DNA from 3 places in the Kitasatospora sp. CM 4170 genome. Region 1 is predicted to be linked to each of the others. Evidence: riboswitches for the same ligand, from Rfam matches in the RefSeq annotation. Region 1 holds a riboswitch; each other region holds the start of a gene.
The links. A riboswitch is a leader RNA that binds a small molecule or an ion and turns the genes downstream of it on or off. The one in region 1 is predicted to bind S-adenosylmethionine.
Positions count from the first base shown of each region.

Region 2: another riboswitch for S-adenosylmethionine. It lies ahead of RMN57_RS32660 (IclR family transcriptional regulator); the one in region 1 lies ahead of thrC (threonine synthase).
Region 3: another riboswitch for S-adenosylmethionine. It lies ahead of RMN57_RS12010 (aminotransferase class V-fold PLP-dependent enzyme); the one in region 1 lies ahead of thrC (threonine synthase).

Region 1 is NZ_CP134877.1:5,175,953-5,183,787, reverse strand. Features, by position in the region: gene RMN57_RS22185 (hypothetical protein) at 1-182, shown strand, start outside; gene RMN57_RS22180 (hypothetical protein) at 278-637, opposite strand; gene groL (chaperonin GroEL) at 726-2,348, opposite strand; gene RMN57_RS22170 (cold-shock protein) at 2,741-2,944, opposite strand; gene RMN57_RS22165 (MoaD/ThiS family protein) at 3,504-3,782, opposite strand; gene thrC (threonine synthase) at 3,811-5,094, opposite strand; SAM riboswitch class I at 5,112-5,246, opposite strand; gene RMN57_RS22155 (glucosyl-3-phosphoglycerate synthase) at 5,425-6,465, shown strand; gene RMN57_RS22150 (trehalose-6-phosphate synthase) at 6,504-7,835, shown strand, end outside.
Region 2 is NZ_CP134877.1:7,770,600-7,778,434, reverse strand. Features, by position in the region: rRNA gene RMN57_RS32670 (23S ribosomal RNA) at 1-2,075, opposite strand, end outside; rRNA gene RMN57_RS32665 (16S ribosomal RNA) at 2,349-3,872, opposite strand; gene RMN57_RS32660 (IclR family transcriptional regulator) at 4,571-5,284, opposite strand; SAM riboswitch class I at 5,480-5,622, opposite strand; gene RMN57_RS32655 (GDSL-type esterase/lipase family protein) at 5,737-6,945, opposite strand; gene RMN57_RS32650 (LuxR C-terminal-related transcriptional regulator) at 7,215-7,835, opposite strand, start outside.
Region 3 is NZ_CP134877.1:2,953,139-2,960,973, reverse strand. Features, by position in the region: gene RMN57_RS12025 (heme-copper oxidase subunit III) at 1-530, opposite strand, end outside; gene RMN57_RS12020 (hypothetical protein) at 927-1,352, shown strand; gene trpD (anthranilate phosphoribosyltransferase) at 1,501-2,577, shown strand; SAM riboswitch class IV at 2,685-2,802, shown strand; gene RMN57_RS12010 (aminotransferase class V-fold PLP-dependent enzyme) at 2,851-4,233, shown strand; gene RMN57_RS12005 (Lrp/AsnC ligand binding domain-containing protein) at 4,255-4,536, opposite strand; gene RMN57_RS12000 (rhomboid family intramembrane serine protease) at 4,578-5,360, opposite strand; gene RMN57_RS11995 (hypothetical protein) at 5,560-5,829, shown strand; gene RMN57_RS11990 (NYN domain-containing protein) at 6,155-7,444, shown strand; gene RMN57_RS11985 (NlpC/P60 family protein) at 7,656-7,835, shown strand, end outside.

The DNA.
Region 1 (7,835 bases):
CGGAGGCCGTGCGGGCGGAGTACGCCTTCGTCCCCGAGCCGGACTTCCGGGCCGGGCGGGCCGCGGTCCTGCGGCAGCTGCTGGCGCTCCCCGCGCTCTACCGCACCCCGGCCGCCCACGAGCGGTTCGACGCCCGGGCCCGGGCCAACCTCGCCACCGAACTCGGCGCGCTGGAGGCTTAGGGTCTCTCGCGGACGGGCCCGGGCGTCCGGGCCTCACGCGGACGTGCGGGCCCGTCCGCGGACGACTTCACGCGTACGGGCCCGGGCGGGCGGCCTCAGGCCAGCTGCCCGACGGGCGCGACCACGGCGCCCTCCTTGCCGCAGACCCAGTGCGGGTCCGGCCCCAGCTCGGGCTCCACGCTGAGCGCGTGCGGATCCCCCTCCGCCGCGCACGCGGCGCAGAGCGGCCAGCGGCCGTACGCCTCCAGCAGCGCGTCCTGGACGTCCTGGGCGACCAGCCCGAGCACGTACTCGGTGCCGTCCGGCCACTGCTCCAGCCACCAGCGCCGGTGCGTCACCGCCTTCTCGACCAGCGACACCACGGCGGCGTCCGCCACGTCCCGGGCGGTCAGGTCGGCCAGGATCAGTGCCCGCGCACTGTGCAGCGCGGTCTCGATGTCATCTGCGGAAGCCATCCGTCCATTCTCCCAGAGAACGCCGCACGGGCGGCTCCCCGAGGGGAACCGCCCGTGCGATCGAAGACTTGACCGATCCGGCGAGGGATCAGAAGTCCATGTCACCGCCCGGCATGCCGCCGCCGGCGGCCGCAGCGGCCTTCTCCGGCTTGTCGGCGATGACGGCCTCGGTGGTGAGGAACAGCGCCGCGATGGAGGCGGCGTTCTGCAGCGCGGAGCGGGTGACCTTGGCCGGGTCGATGATGCCCTCGGCGACCAGGTCGACGTACTCGTTGGTGGCGGCGTTCAGGCCGTGACCGGCGGGGAGGTTGCGCACCTTCTCCACCACGACGCCACCCTCCAGGCCGGCGTTGGTCGCGATCTGCTTGATCGGGGCCTCCAGCGCGACCTTGACGATGTTGGCACCGGTGGCCTCGTCGCCGTCCAGCTCCAGCTTGTCGAAGGCGACACCGGCCTGCAGCAGCGCGACGCCACCACCGGCGACGATGCCCTCCTCGACGGCGGCCTTGGCGTTGCGGACGGCGTCCTCGATGCGGTGCTTGCGCTCCTTGAGCTCCACCTCGGTGGCCGCGCCGGCCTTGATGACGGCCACGCCGCCGGCCAGCTTGGCGAGGCGCTCCTGGAGCTTCTCGCGGTCGTAGTCCGAGTCGCTGTTCTCGATCTCGGCGCGGATCTGGTTCACGCGGCCCGCGACCTGCTCGCTGTCGCCGCCACCGTCGACGATGGTGGTCTCGTCCTTGGTGATGACCACCTTGCGGGCGGTGCCCAGCAGGTCGATGCCGGCGTTCTCCAGCTTGAGGCCGACCTCCTCGGAGATCACGGTGCCACCGGTGAGGATGGCGATGTCGCCGAGCATGGCCTTGCGGCGGTCGCCGAAGCCCGGGGCCTTGACGGCGACGGACTTGAAGGTGCCGCGGATCTTGTTCACGACCAGGGTCGACAGGGCCTCGCCCTCGACGTCCTCGGCGATGATGACGAGCGGCTTGCCGCTCTGCATGACCTTCTCCAGCAGCGGGAGCAGGTCCTTGACCGAGCCGATCTTGGAGTTGGCGATGAGGATGTAGGGGTCCTCGAAGGTCGCCTCCATCCGCTCCAGGTCGGTGGCGAAGTAGGCCGAGATGTAGCCCTTGTCGAAGCGCATGCCCTCGGTGAGCTCCAGCTCCAGACCGAAGGTGTTGCTCTCCTCGACGGTGATGACGCCTTCCTTGCCGACCTTGTCCATGGCCTCGGCGATGAGCTCGCCGATCTGGGTGTCGGCGGCCGAGATGGAGGCGGTGGAGGCGATCTGCTCCTTGGTCTCCACGTCCTTGGCCTGGGCCAGCAGCTGGTCGGAGACGGCCGCGACGGCCTTCTCGATACCGCGCTTCAGGGCCATCGGGTTGGCGCCGGCGGCGACGTTGCGCAGACCCTCGCGGACGAGCGCCTGGGCCAGCACGGTGGCGGTGGTGGTGCCGTCACCCGCGACGTCGTCGGTCTTCTTGGCGACCTCCTTGACGAGCTCCGCGCCGATCTTCTCGTAGGGGTCCTCGAGCTCGATCTCCTTGGCGATGGAGACACCGTCGTTGGTGATCGTGGGGGCGCCCCACTTCTTCTCCAGCACGACGTTGCGGCCCTTGGGGCCGAGCGTGACCTTCACTGCGTCGGCGAGCTGGTTCATGCCACGCTCAAGGCCGCGGCGAGCTTCCTCATCAAAGGCGATGATCTTGGCCATCAGAAGTGGTCCTCCGGGACACGGTCGACTGCTCGGACCAAGGGGTGCCCGCGACGGACGGCCCTGGTGTGCGGGGGTCCTTTCCCCTACCGCTCCCGGGGGCCTCACCGACCCGGTCCGCTGTCACTCTCACGCTGTGAGTGCTAACGCCAATGATTAGCACTCCGGGTAGGCGAGTGCAAGCCCAATCGCCAACCCGCGAGCCGCGCCGCACCCCCGCGCCGCGCTCGCACCGGGCCCGCCGACGGGCCCGGACCGCGCCCCGCGGCCGGCCCGCACCCGCGCCCCCGCACACGGCGGCGGGCCCGCACGACACGTGTCGTGCGGGCCCGCCGCGAAGCAAGAGGTGCACCAGCCGATGGGCCGAGCCGAACTCCTGGGTGTCGGAAAGGTCAGACCGCCGCGCGGACCATGTCCGCCTGCGGGCCCTTCTGCCCCTGAGAGATCTCGAACTCGACCCGCTGGCCCTCCTCAAGGGTGCGGTAGCCGTCCATCTGGATCGCGCTGTAGTGGACGAAGACGTCCGCACCACCGTCGACCGCGATGAAGCCGTAACCCTTCTCCGCGTTGAACCACTTGACGGTGCCCTGAGCCATTCCGAACTCCCCTAGTGCTGTGCTGGCCCTTCACGCGCCCGCGGGTCTGCGGGTGCGGGTCTGGTTGAGGCCGGCCCGGGGAACCCCCCCTGGGCACAGCCGTGCACGCCGCAATCCCCGCCGAGACCACCGAACGGCGTCCGGTGCACGGGCGATTGCGTCGACCGCGGCTGAATGTATCCGGATCGACGCCCTCTGCAACAGGCCCAATCGCCGTGAATTCACCGGGCCCGCCAAGGGGCAGATCCGACGGAATCGGAAGGAACGTCGCAATTCACGCCGGACATAGCGGACGAATTACCCAAATCCCCTGAAGAATTCTGACATCGGCCTGACATGTTTCACGGCCGCGGAGCGGTCTACGGCCTCGGCGGCCGGACGGGAAACGGCGGTGCGGGCGCGGACGGATTCGACCACCGGTGCGAGGGGGAGGGGAGCCCCGTTCCCGGTCGAGCCACACTCTACTCCGACTGGGACCGCAAATATTCCCGCCAAAATACGACCGGCCGCCCCGGGTCGGAATTCCGTCCCGGGGCGGCCGACTCGGCGGTCGGACGGCTCAGCAGCCGCCGGCCACCGCCGGAATGATCGAGACGCTAGCGCCGTCCTTGATCTCGGTGGCCAGGCCCTCCGCGAACCGCACGTCGTCGTCGTTGACGTAGACGTTGACGAAACGCCGCAGCTTGCCGGTGTCGTCCAGGACGCGCGCGGCGATCCCGGCGTGGTTACGGTCCAGGTCGGCGATCACCTCGCCCAGGGTGGCGCCCTCGGCGCTCACCTCGGCGGCGCCGCCGGTGTAGGTGCGCAGGATGGTCGGGATGCGGACGTTGGCGCTCATGGGGGGGCTTCTCCTAGCTGCGGGTGGGTCAGGCGGAGGCGAGGCCGGCGTCGCGGAACGAGGCCAGCGTCGGGCGGATGACGGCGGTCATCCCGGCGTCGGAGACGGCGTCCAGCGTCTTCAGGCCGTCGCCGGTGTTGATCGCGACGGTCTCCTTGGCCGGGTCCAGCTGTCCGGTCTCGACCAGCTTCTTCAGCACGCCGACGGTGACGCCGCCGGCGGTCTCCGCGAAGATGCCCTCGGTGCGGGCCAGCAGCTTGATCGCGGCCACCACCTCGACGTCCGTCACGTCCTCGACCGCACCGCCGGTGCGCCGGGCGATGTCCAGCACGTACGGGCCGTCGGCCGGGTTGCCGATCGCCAGCGACTTGGCGATGGTGTCCGGCTTGACCGGGCGGATCACGTCGTGGCCGGCCTTGAACGCCGCCGACACCGGCGAGCAGCCCTCGGCCTGGGCGCCGAAGATCTTGTACGGCCGGTCCTCGACCAGGCCGAGCTTCACCAGCTCCCGCAGCCCCTTGTCGATCTTCGTCAGCTGGGAGCCCGAGGCGATCGGGATGACGATCTGCTCCGGCAGGCGCCAGCCCAGCTGCTCGCAGATCTCGTACGCCAGCGTCTTGGAGCCCTCGCCGTAGTACGGGCGCAGGTTGACGTTGACGAAGCCCCAGCCCTCGCCGGCCGGGTCGCCGATCAGCTCCGAGCAGAAGCGGTTCACGTCGTCGTAGTTGCCCTCGATGCCGACCAGCTCGCCGCCGTAGACACCGGCCATGACGACCTTGCCCTGCTCCAGGTCGTGCGGGATGAACACGCAGGACTTGAAGCCGGCCCGGGCGGCCGCGGCGCCCACCGCGCCGGCCAGGTTGCCGGTCGAGGAGCAGGAGAGCGTGGTGAAGCCGAACGCCCGCGCCGCCTCGATCGCGCAGGCGACCACGCGGTCCTTGAAGGAGTGGGTCGGGTTGCCGGAGTCGTCCTTGATGTGCAGCTGCGCGGTGAAGCCGAGCTCGCGGCCCAGGTTGTCCGCCTTGACCAGCGGGGTCCAGCCCGGGTTCAGGTTCGGCTTGGTGGCGACGTCGGCCGGCACCGGCAGCAGCGGGGCGTAGCGCCAGATCGACGCCGGGCCGGACTCGATCCGCTTGCGCAGCGCCTCGGCGCCCTCGCTCCCGAAGTCGTACGCGATCTCCAGCGGCCCGAAGCACTCCAGGCAGGCGAAGCTGGGGCCGAGCGGGAAGCGGGTGCCGCACTCGCGACAGGACAGCGCGGCGGCGGGGCCGAGATCAACGGTGCTGACGGGTGCGGCTGTGTCGATAGCCATGGTGGCGGAGGCCTCTCTCCTCATCTTCCCCGCGGCGCGGTCGCGCCACAGGCCGGAATTGGCACCTGTCCCGCCGGGGCCTGTGACGACAGCCGCGCGAGAAGGTTGCCGGGACGTCAACGGGCCGTTCCCTCAGTCCCTCTGGATGAGCTCTGTGAAGTTGTCGGTCGTGCTCAGCGGCGACCCCGGCGTGCGAAGGTCCGACCGCTGTACGAAGACTGTATCCGAAGGCGTGAAGCTTGAACGGGACCGTCCGCCACGCGAGATGGCCCGTTCCACCCGCCCCTTCCACCCCGATCAGCTCCACCCGATCCCGCCGAGGAGAGACCCGTGCCCGCCGACCCGACACCCGAGCTCGTCCCGCAGGCGGCGTCCTGGCTGCGCCGCCGCTCGTGGAGCGCGGCCGACCGTCCGGTGCGCACCCTGCTGGAGGCCAAGCGGGCCGCCGGCCGCGCGGGCAGCGTCAGCGTCGTCCTGCCCGCACTCGACGAGGAGGCCACGGTCGGCGACATCGTCCGGACGGTCCGCCGGGAGCTGATGGAGCGCCTGCCGCTGGTCGACGAGCTCGTCGTGGTCGACTCCGGCTCCGCCGACGGCACCGCCGCCGTGGCCGCCGCGGCCGGCGCCCGGGTGGTCCACCGGGACGAGATCCTCCCCCGGCTGCCCGCCGCCCCCGGCAAGGGCGAGGTGCTCTGGCGCTCGCTGCTGGTCACCCGCGGCGAGATCGTCTGCTTCATCGACGCCGACCTGCGCGAGTTCGACCCGGCCTTCGTCTCCGGCATCGTCGGGCCGCTGCTCACCGACCCCGGCATCCAGCTGGTCAAGGCCATGTACGACCGGCCGCTCGAAGTGACGCCGAGCGACTCCGCCGCGGGCGACGCCGCGGTGGTCCCGTCCGGCGGCGGCCGGGTCACCGAACTGGTCGCCCGCCCCCTGCTGAACCTGCACTGGCCGGAACTCGCCGGTTTCGTCCAGCCGCTCGGCGGCGAGTACGCGGCCCGCCGCTCACTGCTCGAACGGCTGCCCTTCCCCACCGGCTACGGCGTCGAGCTCGGGCTGCTGGTCGACGCACTGGAGACCGCCGGTCTGGACGCCCTGGCCCAGGTGGACGTCGGCGTGCGCCACCACCGCCACCAGGACGGCCAGGCGCTCGGCCGGATGGCCGCCACCATCTACCGCACCGCACTCGAACGGCTCGACCGGACGCACCGGCTCAAGGCCTCCGCCGATCTGGTGCACCCGCTGCTCACCCAGTTCACCCGCGATCCGGAGACCAGGGAGTTCACCGCCCACACCCACCCGGTCACGGCCCTGGAACGGCCCCCGATGCACACCGTCCCCGAGTACGCAGGCCGCCACCTGCCCCGCTGAGGGGTTTGCGGCCCCGGGCCCCCGGCAACCTACCCATCATGGGCGATCTCACGACCGAGCGTTCGAATCCGACCGGCACCGCCCCGGTCCTGGTGGCCTCCAACCGGGGACCGGTGTCGTTCAGCACGGCGGAGGACGGCACGCTGGCCCTCCGCCGGGGCGGCGGGGGCCTGGTCTCCGGGCTCTCCGCGATCGGCGACCCCGACGCCGTCTGGGTCTGCGCGGCCCTCGGCGACGCGGACCGCCGGGCCGCCCGGGAGGCCCCGGACGGCCGCCTCGACCGGGCCGGCCACGACGTCGGCGGGCAGGCCGTCCGGATGCTGGACATCGACCCGGAGACCTTCGCCCGCGCCTACAACGGCGTGGCCAACTCGACCCTCTGGTTCGTCCACCACCTGCTCTACGCCACCCCCACCGCCCCCGCCTTCGGCGCCGCCTTCCGCACCGAGTGGCAGGCGTACACCGCCTACAACGCCGCCTTCGCCGAGGCGCTGGCCGCCGAGGCCGCCCCCGGCGCCGCCGTCCTGGTGCAGGACTACCACCTCTCGCTGGCCCCCGCCCTGCTCCGCGCCGCCCGGCCGGACCTGCGGATCGGCCACTTCTCGCACACCCCGTGGGCCCCGCCCGAGTACTTCCGGCTGCTGCCCGACGACGTGGCCGAGTCCGTGCTGACCGGCATCCTCGGCGCCGACCGGGCCGCCTTCCTGACCCGCCGCTGGGCGCTCGCCTTCGCCGAGTGCTGCGCCGCGGTGCTCGGGGCCGAGGTCGACCGCGAGGCCCTCACCGTCACCCACGCGGGCCGCACCACCCGCCTCGGCGTCCACGGCCTCGGGGCGGACGCCGACTTCCTGCGCGAGCGCGCCCACCGCCCGGACGTCGAGGAGCGGCTCGCCGCGCTACGCGAGGCCGTCGGCGACCGCCGCACCGTGGTCCGGGTCGACCGCACCGAGCTGAGCAAGAACATCGTGCGCGGCTTCCAGGCCTACCGGCACCTGCTCCGCACCCGCCCGGAGTGGCACGACCGCGTCGTCCACATCGCCTTCGCCTACCCCTCGCGGACCGACCTCGCCGAGTACCGCGACTACACCGCGCGGGTCCGGGAGCTGGCCGCGGAGATCAACACCGAGTTCGGCACGGACTCCTGGCAGCCGCTGATCCTGCACGTCAACGACGACTTCCCGCGTTCGCTCGCCGCCTACCGGCTGGCCGACGTCGCCCTGGTCAACCCGATCCGCGACGGCATGAACCTGGTCGCCAAGGAGGTGCCGGTGGTCTCCGACCGGGGCTGCGCGCTCGTCCTCTCGCGCGAGGCCGGCGCGCACGCGGAGCTCGGCGAGGACGCGCTGAGCGTCAACCCCTACGACGTGATC
Region 2 (7,835 bases), 2.6 Mb from region 1:
CCGGTCCCCTTAACGTTCCAGCACCGGGCAGGCGTCAGTCCGTATACATCGCCTTACGGCTTCGCACGGACCTGTGTTTTTAGTAAACAGTCGCTTCTCGCTGGTCTCTGCGGCCACCCCCAGCTCGGAGTGCAAGACTCGTCACCAGGAATGGCCCCCCTTCTCCCGAAGTTACGGGGGCATTTTGCCGAGTTCCTTAACCATAGTTCACCCGAACGCCTCGGTATTCTCTACCTGACCACCTGAGTCGGTTTGGGGTACGGGCCGCCATGAAACTCGCTAGAGGCTTTTCTCGACAGCATAGGATCATCCACTTCACCACAATCGGCTCGGCATCAGGTCTCAGCCTTAATGTGAGGCGGATTTGCCTACCTCACGGCCTACACCCTTACCCCGGGACAACCACCGCCCGGGCTGGACTACCTTCCTGCGTCACCCCATCGCTCACCTACTACCCCGTTGGGTCACCGGCTCCACCACGTCCCATCGTCCGAAGACTCCGGGCCGGCTTCACGGGCTTAGCATCAAGAGGTTCAGCGTTGGCGCTTCAAAGCGGGTACGGGAATATCAACCCGTTGTCCATCGACTACGCCTGTCGGCCTCGCCTTAGGTCCCGACTTACCCTGGGCAGATCAGCTTGACCCAGGAACCCTTGGTCAATCGGCGCAAGAGTTTCCCACTCTTGTATCGCTACTCATGCCTGCATTCTCACTCGTATACCGTCCACGACTGGTTTCCACCGCCGCTTCACCCGGCACACGACGCTCCCCTACCCATCACAGCAGGCGTTAGCCCTTCATGCTGCAATGACACGACTTCGGTGGTGTGCTTGAGCCCCGCTACATTGTCGGCGCGGAATCACTTGACCAGTGAGCTATTACGCACTCTTTCAAGGGTGGCTGCTTCTAAGCCAACCTCCTGGTTGTCTCTGCGACTCCACATCCTTTCCCACTTAGCACACGCTTAGGGACCTTAGTCGGTGTTCTGGGCTGTTTCCCTCTCGACCATGGAGCTTATCCCCCACAGTCTCACTGCCACGCTCTCACTTACCGGCATTCGGAGTTTGGCTAAGGTCAGTAACCCGGTGAGGCCCATCGCCTATCCAGTGCTCTACCTCCGGCAAGAAACACGTGACGCTGCACCTAAATGCATTTCGGGGAGAACCAGCTATCACGGAGTTTGATTGGCCTTTCACCCCTAACCACAGGTCATCCCCCAGGTTTTCAACCCTGGTGGGTTCGGTCCTCCACACGGTCTTACCCGCGCTTCAACCTGCCCATGGCTAGATCACTCCGCTTCGGGTCTTGGGCATGCAACTCAACCGCCCTATTCGGACTCGCTTTCGCTACGGCTACCCCACACGGGTTAACCTCGCTACACACCGCAAACTCGCAGGCTCATTCTTCAAAAGGCACGCAGTCACGGCCAGCAGGCAAGCCCACTGACGACGCTCCCACGGCTTGTAGGCACACGGTTTCAGGTACTATTTCACTCCGCTCCCGCGGTACTTTTCACCATTCCCTCACGGTACTATCCGCTATCGGTCACCAGGGAATATTTAGGCTTAGCGGGTGGTCCCGCCAGATTCACACGGGATTTCTCGGGCCCCGTGCTACTTGGGAGATGAGCAAGCAAGCCGTACAGATTTCGCCTACGGGGGTCTTACCCTCTACGCCGGACCTTTCGCATGTCCTTCGACTATCCATACGGTTTCTGACTCGCCCAGCCGCCGGCAGACGACTGAAGCTCATTCCCACAACCCCCAAGCGGCAACCCCTGCCGGGTCTCACACCACTTGGGTTTAGCCTCATCCGGTTTCGCTCGCCACTACTCCCGGAATCACGGTTGTTTTCTCTTCCTGCGGGTACTGAGATGTTTCACTTCCCCGCGTTCCCTCCACACTGCCTATGTGTTCAGCAGCGGGTGACAGCCCATGACGACTGCCGGGTTTCCCCATTCGGACACCCCCGGATCAAAGCTCGGTTGACAGCTCCCCGGGGCCTATCGTGGCCTCCCACGTCCTTCATCGGTTCCTGGTGCCAAGGCATCCACCGTGCGCCCTTAAAAACTTGGCCACAGATGCTCGCGTCCACTGTGCAGTTCTCAAACAACGACCAGTCACCCACCTCCAAGACACCCGAAGGCACCTCTTCAGTGAGACCGGCATCCATGAGGCAACTTCCGTTCCCTCAGGACCCAACAACGTGCCCGACACACCCAAACCATGAACTCTCTTCCACGCCGAAGCAGTACTAGGAGACATCGTCTGAACTGTGCCGAATAGTCAACGTTCCACCCATGAGCAACCGTGCAGGACACTCGCCTGCAACCGGCGTATTGCTCCTTAGAAAGGAGGTGATCCAGCCGCACCTTCCGGTACGGCTACCTTGTTACGACTTCGTCCCAATCGCTGGTCCCACCTTCGACGGCTCCTCCCCTTACGGGTTAGGCCACCGGCTTCGGGTGTTACCGACTTTCGTGACGTGACGGGCGGTGTGTACAAGGCCCGGGAACGTATTCACCGCAGCATGCTGATCTGCGATTACTAGCAACTCCAACTTCATGGGGTCGAGTTGCAGACCCCAATCCGAACTGAGGCCGGCTTTTTGGGATTCGCTCCGCCTCGCGGCATCGCAGCCCTTTGTACCGACCATTGTAGCACGTGTGCAGCCCAAGACATAAGGGGCATGATGATTTGACGTCGTCCCCACCTTCCTCCGAGTTGACCCCGGCAGTCTCCTGTGAGTCCCCATCACCCCGAAAGGCATGCTGGCAACACAGAACAAGGGTTGCGCTCGTTGCGGGACTTAACCCAACATCTCACGACACGAGCTGACGACAACCATGCACCACCTGTATACCGACCACAAGGGGGCGCCTATCTCTAGACGTTTCCGGCATATGTCAAGCCTTGGTAAGGTTCTTCGCGTTGCGTCGAATTAAGCCACATGCTCCGCTGCTTGTGCGGGCCCCCGTCAATTCCTTTGAGTTTTAGCCTTGCGGCCGTACTCCCCAGGCGGGGAACTTAATGCGTTAGCTGCGGCACCGACGACGTGGAATGTCGCCAACACCTAGTTCCCAACGTTTACGGCGTGGACTACCAGGGTATCTAATCCTGTTCGCTCCCCACGCTTTCGCTCCTCAGCGTCAGTAATGGCCCAGAGATCCGCCTTCGCCACCGGTGTTCCTCCTGATATCTGCGCATTTCACCGCTACACCAGGAATTCCGATCTCCCCTACCACACTCTAGCCTGCCCGTATCGAATGCAGACCCGGGGTTAAGCCCCGGGCTTTCACATCCGACGCGACAGGCCGCCTACGAGCTCTTTACGCCCAATAATTCCGGACAACGCTCGCACCCTACGTATTACCGCGGCTGCTGGCACGTAGTTAGCCGGTGCTTCTTCTGCAGGTACCGTCACTTGCGCTTCTTCCCTGCTGAAAGAGGTTTACAACCCGAAGGCCGTCATCCCTCACGCGGCGTCGCTGCATCAGGCTTTCGCCCATTGTGCAATATTCCCCACTGCTGCCTCCCGTAGGAGTCTGGGCCGTGTCTCAGTCCCAGTGTGGCCGGTCGCCCTCTCAGGCCGGCTACCCGTCGTCGCCTTGGTAGGCCATTACCCCACCAACAAGCTGATAGGCCGCGGGCTCATCCTGCACCGCCGGAGCTTTCCACCAACCCCCATGCGGAGGAAGGTCATATCCGGTATTAGACCCCGTTTCCAGGGCTTGTCCCAGAGTGCAGGGCAGATTGCCCACGTGTTACTCACCCGTTCGCCACTGATCCACCCCGAAGGGCTTCACCGTTCGACTTGCATGTGTTAAGCACGCCGCCAGCGTTCGTCCTGAGCCAGGATCAAACTCTCCGTGAATGATTACTCGGCCCCGACATTGAACAGGGCCGGTGTCACACTCGCGTTGAGCGGCACGGCAACCACCGGAATAGGGCGGTCCCGCGCACTGCGTCCTCGCTGTGTTATTTCAAAAGGAATCTCCAACCCCAGAGAATCTGAGGCCGGGGATGTCAACATATCTGGCGTTGACTTTTGGCACGCTGTTGAGTTCTCAAGGAACGGACACTTCCTTCAGGCGGCTTTCACACCGACCCTCCGGGCGCTTCGTTCTTTCGTGTTTCCAGCTTATCAGACGTTTTCCGCTCCGTTTCCGGGGCTTCGTTCATCCAACTCGCCGGTGTCTTCTGCGGCTGTTCGCCCCGTCCGACGTTTCAAACTCTAGCCGACCCCCGCTCCGAAAAGCGAATCCGGCCACAATCCCGATAAACACACACGCCGAATAGACCCTGCCCCGAACAGGAGTGCGACAAGACGCAATCCAGCCCGGAAGGGAAGGAGTGGTGTTTCAAGGGATCGGCCGCCCCGGGACCGTCCGCGCCGATGCGTGTCCGGTGCTCCCTGCCGAGCGACTGGGCGAGATTACTCCTACTCAGCGCAGGAAACAAACTGCCCGTCCCCCATCACCCGGGCCTCCCCCTCTACGGGCTCCGCCGCGCAACGGCGGAGCCCGTCCGACCGCCGGCGGCGAACCGCTTCACGAAGAGGACGCGAACCGATCAGGACTGGCGCAGGGCTTCGGTGAGGCGGGCGGCCGCCTCGACGACGGCCTGGGAGAGGTGGGCGCCGGGGTGGCGGGTGAGCCGCTCGATCGGGCCGGAGACCGAGACCGCGGCCACGACCCGGTTCGACGGGCCGCGGACCGGCGCGGAGACGGAGGCGACCCCGAGCTCGCGTTCACCGATGGACTGGGCCCAGCCGCGCCGCCGTACGCCGCTGAGGGCGGTGGCGGTGAAGCGGGCGCCCTGCAGGCCGCGGTGGAGCCGCTCGGGCTCCTCCCAGGCGAGCAGGATCTGGGCGGCGGAGCCGACCTTCATGGGGAGGGTGACGCCAACGGGAACGGTGTCACGCAGACCGGAAAGGCGCTCGACGGCGGCCACGCAGATCCGGATCTCGCCCTGTCGGCGGTAGAGCTGGGCGCTCTCGCCGGTGACGTCGCGCAGGTGGGTGAGGACCGGGCCGGCGGCCGCCAGCAGGCGGTCCTCACCGGCGGCCGCCGAGAGCTCTGTGAGCCGGGGGCCGAGCATGAACCGGCCCTGCAAGTCCCGTGTGACCAGTCGGTGCTGTTCGAGTGCGACGGCGAGCCGGTGGGCGGTGGGGCGCGCCAGGCCGGTGGCGTTGACGAGTCCGGCCAGGGTGGCGGGACCGGCCTCCAGGGTGCCGAGGATCGAGGTGACCTTGTCGAGCACGCCGACGCCGCTCGTGTTCTCCATGGATGGGTACTCCGTCTCAGATCCCGCGAGCAGCAGGGCTTCGCTCGCGGACGCTCCCCGCGGGGAGCGGGGGGGTGGTCAGCGAGTGCAGGCCGGAGAAGTCGGCCGATTGCCTGCGCCGGGCACGAGACGGGTACGCGGAAGGACCGGGGCGGGAAGCGCCCGGGCGAAGGACAGCACAGAGAGCACCGTGTCTCCTCATCTTTCCCGCGCCACATTGGCGACAGGCCGGAGTTGGCACTGGTCCCGGACGGCGCGGCGCGTACTTCGGACGCCGAGTCGACCGGGGAGTTGCCGGGGCTTCGTAGGGCCGGTCCCTCCACCCCTCTGGATGATTCGCCAAGCACCATACAAGATTCCCCGGGCAACCCGCCAAAGGGCCTGTCGCCGCTCACCGGTGATGGCCGCCCCTCCCGGGTGGGGCCGGGAGGGGCGGCCCGTCGCGGGGCGGGCTACCGAGCGGTGAGGTACATGCCGGTGGAGTCGCGGCCAGCGGTGTTGCGGCAGGACCAGTTGCCGCCGCCCTTGGCGTCCAGCAGGGTCAGGCAGCGCCCGAGGGCCTGCTGGCCGTAGTAGTTGGGGTGGAAGGACTCCTCGATGGTGCCCTGGACCGTGGTGCCGAAGTCGAGGAAGCGGGCCCACTCGCTCCCGGTCGCGGTGGGCGGGCTGCTGGGGGTGGCCAGACGGGTGGCGGTGGAGCAGACCTCACGTCCCTGGAGCATGTCCCGGAGGTCGAGGAACTGCACGCCCTTGGCCGCGGCGACGCGCGCGAGCCGGTCGGAGATCTGCGGGACGAGGCGGTCCCGGGCCCAGTCGGCGTCCTGGTTCCAGAACGGGCAGCCGCCGGTGCTGGTCCGGCTCCAGCCGCTCTCCGGGTAGCGGTTCTCGGAGCTGCGCGGAATCGGGGACGGGTACGACTGGAGGACGATCCGGTAGCTGTCGGGGGCCTGGCCCGCCTGGGTCATGACGGCGCGGATCTCGTCGATGGACTTGGCGACGCCGGCCATGGCCTCGTCCATCCGGGAGTCGACGGCCTCCTGCTGGTCGTCGTGGCAGTAGGAGTTCCAGATCTCGTAGTCCTGGACGCAGGAGATGATGACGTCGGCGAAGCCGAGGTCGTTGCCGCCGATCGAGAGGGAGACGAGCTTGACGTTGTAGTTGCGGGCGACCTGGGCGAGCTGGTCGGCCTGCGGGGCCTCGCCCTTGTAGGACTGCCCGCCGCCGGCGGCGCGGGGGATGTTGGCGGAGGTGGCGCCCGAGCAGGCCAGGTTGATCTGGTACTGCGCGGTGGTGGGGGCACTGCGGATCTCGGCGACGTCCGAGCGGTCGCAGCCGTTGCCGGCGCTGGCCCCGTAGACCCGGGACGGGTCGTACGAGCTGCCGGTCCAGGCCCGGTCGGTTCCGGCGCGGCTAGTGGAGGTGCTGAGGCTGTTGCCCTTCCAGCGGCCGGCTTCGCCGGAGATGTAGCTGTCTCCCATGGCGACGGCGGCGGTGGGGCTGGCGGCCGTGGGGCCGGCGGCCGTACGGCTCACGGCGGTGGGGCTGCCCGCCGTGGGGCTGTCGGCGGCCCGTGCCGGGGTGGCGGCGAGGGCCAGTGGCAGGGCCAGCGCGGCCACGGTCAGTGGCGCGAGGAGGCGGGAGGTGCGGCGGCGCGCGTGCACAGCGGCTCCAGAGGTGTGTCCCGGGCACTGGGGTGGTCCCGGGGGTGAGGGTGGGGGTGACGCGACCGGCCCGCTGGGCGTGCTGCGCACTGTTGTGCGGGACGCACGTGGGGGCTGGGCTCGGGTCGTGGGCCGGCGTGTCGGAGCAAGCTTCGGGGCCGTGGGCCGGTACGCGACAGCGTGGAATCACCTGCTCGCCCCGGCCCGACCGGTCACGTACAACCACGTGGCCGGTCGGACCGCCGGACACGGCGCCGGGGACCGGGGGTTCAGCGCGGGGTGGCGCGGAGGCCGAAGGCCCAGGTCGCGATCTGGAGCCGGGAGGTGACGTCGAGCTTGGTCATGACGCGCTGGACGTGGCCCTCGACGGTGCGCGGGGACAGGACCAGGCGGGCGGCGATCTGCTTGTCCGTCAGGCCCTCGATCAGGAGGTCGACGACCTGCTGCTCCCGGGCGGTCAGGGGAGAGCGCCCGGGCGCGGCCCCGGCGGGCGGGGCCGGTTCCCAGTCGAGGGCGAAGGCGACCGCCTGCGACAGGGACATCTCGGCGCCGGTTCGCTCGGCCCCCGCCAGCTGCTCCTCGGCGAGGTGGCGGCGCAGGAGGGTGCGGCAGGCCTCGCGGTGGTTCAGGAGGCGACCGAGCGCGGGCGGCACGACGCCGATCCGCTCCCACACCGCCTGGGCGGCTCCCAGCAGGACGGCACCGTCGGCGGCCGATCCGGCCTGCGCGGCGGTCCAGGCGAGGACCTCCAGGGTCTGCGCCGTGGCGAAGAGGTTGTGTCCGGGCTCCTCCACCCTCAGGGCGTCCTTCAGGGCGGTGCGGGCGCCGTCGAGGTCGGCCGCCAGCCAGCGCTGCAGCCCGATGACCCACAGGGCGTACCGGCGGGACCA
Region 3 (7,835 bases), 2.2 Mb from region 1:
TGCTCGTGCGTGAAGCGCTTGGCTGCGTAAGTCCGTCCCAGGACCAGCAGGAAGGCGATCAGACCACCCGTCACGTGCAGACCGTGGAAGCCGGTGGTCAGGTAGAACACCGTGCCGTACGGGTCGGAGGACAGCGAGAGGCCGTCCTTCTTGACCAGCTCGGTGTACTCGAAGACCTGGCCGCCGATGAAGATCGCGCCCATCACGAAGGTGATGACGAACCACGAGCGGAGCTTCTTCACGTCCCCGCGCTCGGCGGCGAAGACGCCGAGCTGGCAGGTCAGCGAGGAGAGCACCAGGATCGTGGTGTTGACCGAGGAGAAGGGCACGTTGAGGGCGTGCGCCTTCTCGGTCCAGAACTCGGCTCCCTTGACGGAGCGGAGCGTGAAGTACATCGCGAAGAGGGCCGCGAAGAACATCAACTCGGAACTGAGCCAGACGATCGTTCCGACGCTGACCATGTTCGGCCGGTTGACCGATCCGTGCGCGTGCCCGGTTTCTACTGCTGTTGCTGTCGCCACGACGGACATTATGTCGGTCCCTTATTCCGTCTTCACGCCGGGGGGTCTCCCTCGGAGTGTCCGGTGCGTGCGGTATGCCCCGGTGGCGGCGGACGTGGCGTCCGGACGGGGACTGAGCAGCGGCGTGTCCCTTTTCTGACGGTTCTTCGCGGACCCCTTCGACCCCCTTGCCCAGCGTGTCGCTGCACCGCTGCGGGGGGCCCGGGAAGTAAGGGGAGCGGCCCCGCAGTCGGCCGTACGGGTGGACTGCGTGCGCGGGGGTGACGGGCCGTCCTCCGGGAGGGTGAGCCGGGGGCGCGGCGGCTTGAGGGGGATCGCGCGGGAGGGCCTCGGCGGGGGGTGATCGGGAGTAGCATCCGGAGTGAGGTGAACGTGGTCCGGATCACACGTGAGGGAGCAGGGCCCATGGCGTACAAGTCCGACGAGACGCTGACCGTCCTCGTCTACAGCCACGACCGCAACACCCGCGAGCAGGTGCTGACGGCGCTCGGCCGCCGGCCCGCCGAGGACCTTCCGGAGCTGGACTACCTGGAGTGCGCGACGCACCCCGCGGTGCTGAAGGCATTGGAGAAGGGGGGCGTCGACCTCTGCGTGCTGGACGGCGAGGCGGTGCCGGCCGGCGGGCTGGGGCTCGGGCGGCAGCTGAAGGACGAGATCTACGGCTGCCCGCCGGTGCTGGTGCTGATCGGCCGGCCGCAGGACACCTGGCTGGCCGCCTGGAGCCGCGCCGACGCCGCGATCTCCCGGCCGGTCGACCCGGTCGCGCTCGCGGAGGCCGCCGCCACGCTGCTCCGGGCCCGGGTGGCGAAGCGGACGCCCGCCGTCCACTAGATCCCACCCCCGGGGGCGCGCGCCGCGGGCGCCGTCTCAGTACGAGAGAAGAAGTCCGGCGGCGGGACCTCGGCGTCCCGCCGCTCGATAGGCTGGCTCCATCCGTACGGACATCCCTTCCGGGAACCGACAAGAGCTGGAGTCAGCCATGGTGAACGTGAACCCTGCGAACGGCGGCAACGACCCCGTGCAGGTGGTCCGCACCTGGCCCGACGTCCTGTCGGCGCTGCTGAGGGGTGAGGACCTCGACCGCTCCGCCACCTCCTGGGCGATGGACCGGATCATGAGCGGCGAGGCCTCCCCGGCCCAGGTGGCCGGGTTCATGGTGGCGCTCCGCTCCAAGGGCGAGACGGTCGAAGAGGTCACCGGCCTGGTGGACGCGATGTACGCGCACGCCGAGCCCCTCTCCATCCCCGGCCCGGCCGTGGACATCGTGGGCACCGGCGGCGACCGGGCCAAGACGGTGAACATCTCCACCATGTCCGCGATCGTCGCCGCCGCGGCCGGCGCCAAGGTGGTCAAGCACGGCAACCGGGCGGCGAGCTCCGCCAGCGGCTCCTCGGACGTCCTGGAGAAGCTCGGCATCGGCCTCGACCTGTCCGCCCGGCGGGTGGCCGAGGTGGCCGAGGAGGTCGGCCTCACCTTCTGCTCCGCGGCGCGCTTCCACCCCTCGATGCGGCACGCCGCGACCGCCCGGCGCGACCTCGGCGTCCCGACCGCGTTCAACATCCTCGGCCCGCTGACCAACCCGGCGCGGGTGACCGCGCACGCGGTCGGCTGCTTCGACACCCGGCTGGCCGGGCTGATCGCCGGCGTGCTGGCCGGGCGCGGCGCCCGCGCGCTGGTCTTCCGCGGCGACGACGGCCTGGACGAGCTGACCATCACCACCACCTCGCGGGTCTGGGTCGTCCGCGACGGCGAGGTCACCGAGACCACCTTCGACCCGCGGACGGTCGGCATCGAGCCGGTCGGCATCGAGGCGCTGCGCGGCGGCGACCCGGCGTACAACGCGGACGTGGCCCGCCGGCTGCTGGCGGGCGAGCACGGGCCGGTGCGGGACGCCGTCCTGCTGAACACGGCCTCGGCCCTGGTGGCGCTGGACCTCACCGGTGCGCCGCTCGCCGAGCAGCTCGCGGAGGGCATGGCGCGGGCCGCCCGGGCCATCGACTCCGGTGCCGCGCAGGATCTGCTGAAGCGCTGGGCGGAGGCCACCAGCAAGGCGTGAGAAGGCAGTTGGGGCCCGCGGGGAGGCGTTCCCGCGGGCCCCTCGTGCTGTCCGGATGGCGGACCGCTGTTTGACCACCCGGCGGGCGCGACCTAGAGTCTTGGCCAGGTCATGAGTGACAGCGCGAAGCCCCAGCTTGCTGTCCGGCAACCCTCCGTCCGTGGCGGGGTGCCCTGGGTGAGGACCGGGCTCCGTGGCGATCCGCCCGCGGGGCAAGCGCGGACGCCGGGCGACATGCACCCCGGGGTCCTCACCCCGTGAAGGAGTGCACCCGTGTCCCTGCTCCCCACCGCAGTCCGTGCCCCGCTCGCCGTCCTCGGCCGCGACGTGCAGGTCCCGCTCGCCGACGGTGAGAAGGTCGAGTACGCCGCGCTCGACTACGCCGCCAGCTCCCCGGCGCTGCAGCGGGTCTGGGACGACGTCGCCGCCTACGCCCCCTACTACGGCAGCGTGCACCGCGGCGCCGGCTACCTCTCCCAGCTCTCCACCGACCTGTTCGAGCAGAGCCGCCGCACCGTCGCGGAGTTCCTGGACCTGCGCGAGGGCGACCAGGTGGTCTTCACCCGGGCCACCACCGACTCGCTCAACCTGCTGGCCGGCGCCGTTCCGGCGGGCACCCGGGTCTTCGCCTTCGAGACCGAGCACCACGCCTCGCTGCTGCCCTGGGCCCACGCCGGTCTGGCCGTCACCTACCTGCGCGCCCCGCGCTCGCGGGCCGAGGCGGTCGCCGCCCTGGACACCGCGCTGGCCGCGGCGCCCGAGGGCCCCAAGCTGCTCTGCGTCACCGGTGCCTCCAACGTCACCGGCGAGCTCTGGCCGGTCGCCGAGCTGACCCGGACCGCCCACCGGCACGGCGCCCGGGTGGTGCTGGACGCCGCCCAGCTCGCCCCGCACCACCGGGTCTCGGTCCGGGAGCTGGGCGTCGACTGGATCGCCTTCTCCGGCCACAAGATCTACGCGCCGTTCGGTGCCGGGGTGCTGGCCGGGCGTGCCGACTGGCTGGACGCGGCCGAGCCCTACCTGGCCGGCGGCGGCGCGACCCGGACGGTCGCCCGGGAGGCCGACGGCTCGGTCGCCGTGGAGTGGAACACCGGCCCGGCCCGGCACGAGGCCGGCTCGCCGAACGTGATCGGCGCCTACGCCATCGCCTCGGCCTGCCGGGCGCTCACCGAGGCCGGCTGGGACGCGCTGGAGGCCCGCGAGCAACAGCTGGCCGCCCGGCTCACGGCGGGCCTGGCGGAGATCCCGCAGGTGAAGGTGCTGAACCTGTTCGGCGCCGACTCCGCGCGGGTGGGCGTCCTCTCCTTCGTCGTCGAGGGCTGGAACAGCTCGCACTTCTCGGCCGCGCTCTCCGCCGAGTACGGCATCGGGGTGCGCGACGGCCTCTTCTGTGCGCACCCGCTGGTGCGCACGCTGCTCGGCGACGAGGACGTGGCGCCGTCCGAGTGCGGGGCCCCCGAGCCGTCGCTGCCGGGTGAGCGGAGCCTGAACGCGATCCGGGTCAGCTTCGGTGCCGGCACCCCGGACGAGCACGTCGAGCGGTTCCTGACCGCCGTCCGCGAGCTGGTCACGGACGGCGCGGCGTGGACCTACCGCAACGAGGGCGGCCGCTGCGTCGCGGCGGTGCAGGTCGACCGGGGCCGGCGCGCGGGCTGAGCCGGCTCCTGCGGGCGGGCGCTACTCGTCCAGGCCGAGCGCGAAGGCGGCCTCCAGGTCGTGCTGGGAGTAGGTGCGGAAGGCGATCTGGGTCTCGGTGTGGGCCACGCCCGGGACCTTGTTCAGCCGGCCGGGGATGACCTCGGCCAGGTCGTCGTGGCGGCGTACCCGCACCATCGCCACCAGGTCGTAGCCGCCCGTGACCGAGTAGACCTCGCTGACGCCCTCGATGGCCGCGATCGCCTCGGCGATCTCCGGGATGCGGTCGACGCTGGTCTTGATCAGGACGATGGCGGTGATCACTGTTCCGGCTCCTTTGTGAGGTGCCGCCAGGGTATCGGGCGTCAGCCGGGGCGTCGCGGGGGACGGGTGGCGAGCGTGCAGGCGAAGAGGAAGCCGGCCGCGAAGCCGATGACGTGCACCAGGTAGGCCACCCCGGGCCCGGCCGAGTGCACCGACCACCACTGGAGGGCGAACCAGAGCCCGAGCACCAGCCAGGCCGGGAACCGCAGCGGCAGGAAGAGCAGCAGCGGGACGAGCGTGGTGACCCGGGCCCGCGGGTGCAGCCGCAGGTAGGCGCCGAGCACGGCCGAGATCGCCCCCGAGGCACCGATCAGGACCCGGGTGGAGTCCGGTGCGTGCGCCTCGGCCAGCGCGAACCCGTACGTCGCCAGCGAACCGGCCGCCAGGTAGAAGAGGACGAACCGGGCCCGGCCGAACCGCTCCTCGACGGTGGGGCCGAAGACGTGCAGGAAGAGCAGGTTGCCCAGCAGGTGCAGCCAGCCGGCGTGCAGGAAGAGCGCGCTGAGCACCGAGAGCGCCGGGTGCTTGCCCGGCGTCGGGGCGGCCGGGCAGCCGGGCACCGGGTCGGGGGCCTGCGCCAGCTGTTCGGCGGTCAGCGGCCGGCCGGCCAGCAGTTCGGCGGGGACGGCCCCCCAGCGCTGCTCGTACCGCTGCTCGGCGCAGACCCGCGCCTGCCCGCGGCCGTACAGGGGGTTGATGCCGGCGGCCGGGCCGAGCAGGAAGACGAGGGTGTTGAGTGCGATCAGGGCGTAACTGACGGCCGGGACGGTCGCGACCGGGCGACCGCCCCGCGCGCCGGTGTGGTCGAGGACCGGGATCGCCATGCGGCCAAGCATCCCTCCGCCGGGCACCGGTGACACCGGGCGTGCGGCAGGTGGGCTAACTGCGGAACGCCCTGACCGGTGGCCGCGGTGGTTGCCCCAGGCAATAGGCTTGGGGCGGGCATTCCCGCCTCCCGCCGCCGATGCCGGGGCTCCGGGGGGAGCGCCTGAGCCCACCCAGGGACCACCGAGAGGATCCCCGATGACCGTCCCCGCTCTGACGCCCGAGACCCGCTGGCGCTGCACGCTCTGCGGCAACCTCACCCGCTTCGACGTGACCCGGTCCCTGCGGGTGACCGAGTTCCTCCACTTCGACCTGGCCGGCGAGTCCAAGGTGGAGGAGACCGAGGTGCACAGCGAGACCGTCGAGTCGGTGCGCTGCCGCTGGTGCAACGCGGTGGACCAGGTCGAGCTGGTGGCCCGCCCGGGCGCCGAGGACGCGGCGCCGGCCGAGGACGCCGAGCAGGGCTGATGCCGGGCCGTGCGGTGGGCGGCGGGCGGCAGGGCCGCCCACCGCACGGGAGAATGACAGGCGGAGCGCACGGAGCGTGACGACAGGGACGGCCGCGGTCGGCCGTACCCGCTGGACCAGGATCGGAGCCGAGGACGTGGTGGACGCAGCGAACGAGCCCGCGGGGCCGCAGGGGCGGCAGCCCGCTGTGGACGCGCAGGCGCCGGACGCGGCCGAGACCGAGGCCGCCCCGTCCGCAACCGCGGCCCCGGCCGAGCCGGCCGCCGGTGAGGAGCCCGGCGAGGAGCCGGCGGCAGGCCGCGCCGCCGAGCAGCTCGACCGGCCGCTGCCCGAGGGCGTGCGTCGCCGGGTGGTCGGCCTGGCCGCCGACGCGCTCGGCGGGCTGCCCCCCGGCGAGCTGCCGCAGTCGCTGCGCCAGTACGCCAAGTTCACCCCGGCCCGGCGGGCCAAGTACGCGGCCACCGCGCTGGCCGCGGCGCTGGAGTCCGAGCCGGCCTTCCGGGTGCGGATAGCGGAGCGGCTGCGGCTGGGCCAGCCCGACCTCGTCCGGGCCCTGGAGTCGGGCAGCGTTCCCGCGGCCGCCGACCCGATGGACGTCGCCGCCGCCGCCTACCTGGTCCGGTCGGCGGGCTGGAGCCGGCTGGTGGCCGAGGCCGGCGAGGAGGCCGAACGGGCCGGCGCCGAGGGCGCGGCGGCGGAGGCCGCCCAGCTGGTCGAGAAGCTGCAGGCGGAGCTGGCCGAGCTGCGGGCCGCCGCCCGGGCCGACCTGGACCGGCACCGGGCCGAGTCGGAGGACGTCCGCAAGGAGGGAGACTCGCTGCGCCGGAAGGTGCGGTCGCTGGAGTCCGACACCCGCCGGGCGCAGGCCGAGACCCGCCGGGTCTCCGCCGAACTGGAGGCGCTGAAGGCGCAGGCCGCCGCCGAGCGCAGTGCGGCCGAGAGCGAGGCGCGGCGGCTGCGGCACCGGATCTCCGAGCTGGAGACCACCGTGGAGCAGGGCCGCCGTTCGGCCCGCGAGGGGCGCAGCGTCGAGGACATGCGGCTGCGCCTGCTGCTGGACACCGTGCTGCAGTCGGCACAGGGGCTGCAGCGCGAGCTGGCGCTGCCGGTCTCCCAGATCCGCCCGGCCGACCTGGTGGAGGCGGTGGTGCCGGGGTCGGCCTCGCCGCACGACGTGGCCCGGCGCGCCCTGGCCGAGGACGATCCGGCGCTGCTGGACCAGCTGCTGGCGATCCCGCAGGTCCACCTGGTGGTGGACGGTTACAACGTGACCAAGACCGGCTATCCGACGCTGCCGCTGGAGCAGCAGCGGATCCGGCTGCTGGGCGGCCTGGCGATGCTGGCGCAGCGCACGCAGGCGGAGGTCACCTGTGTGTTCGACGGGCAGGACCTGGACGTACCGGTGATCATGGCGCCCCCGCGCGGGGTCCGGGTGCGCTTCAGCCGGACCGGGGAGACCGCGGACGAGCTGATCCGCCGCCTGGTGCGGGCCGAGCCACAGGGCCGTCCGGTGGTGGTGGTCTCCACCGACCGGGAGGTCGCGGAGGGCGTGCGGAAGGCGGGCGCGCGCCCCGTCGCGTCGGTGCTGCTGCTGAACCGGCTCGCCCGGCCGTAGGCTTCCGGTGTGGCCGGCGGATCTGAGTGACACCTGGTCAGCGCCAGGATTGCGCGGGTGTGGCGATCTCGTGAAGTCATGGCGGGCGGCTGGAGTTCACGCCATCGGGGGAGTGGCGGAAAGCCTGGATCTTCACTAGGGTCTGGCGTCAAACCTATTTTCCGGATTCTCACTCGATCGGGTGAGTCCATTGGAAGAAGGAGCCGGTCCCTTGGCCTCCCACCGCCGTCCCAAGCAGCCGAGCCGCGCGCGGGTCTCCGTGCTCACCGCTGCCGCTGCGACCGCGGTCGCTCTCTCCGCCCAGGTCGCCGCCCACGCCGCGCCCAGCCCGTCGCCCAAGAAGGACGACGTGAAGGCGCAGATCGACCAGCTGCAGGAGGAGGCCGAGCAG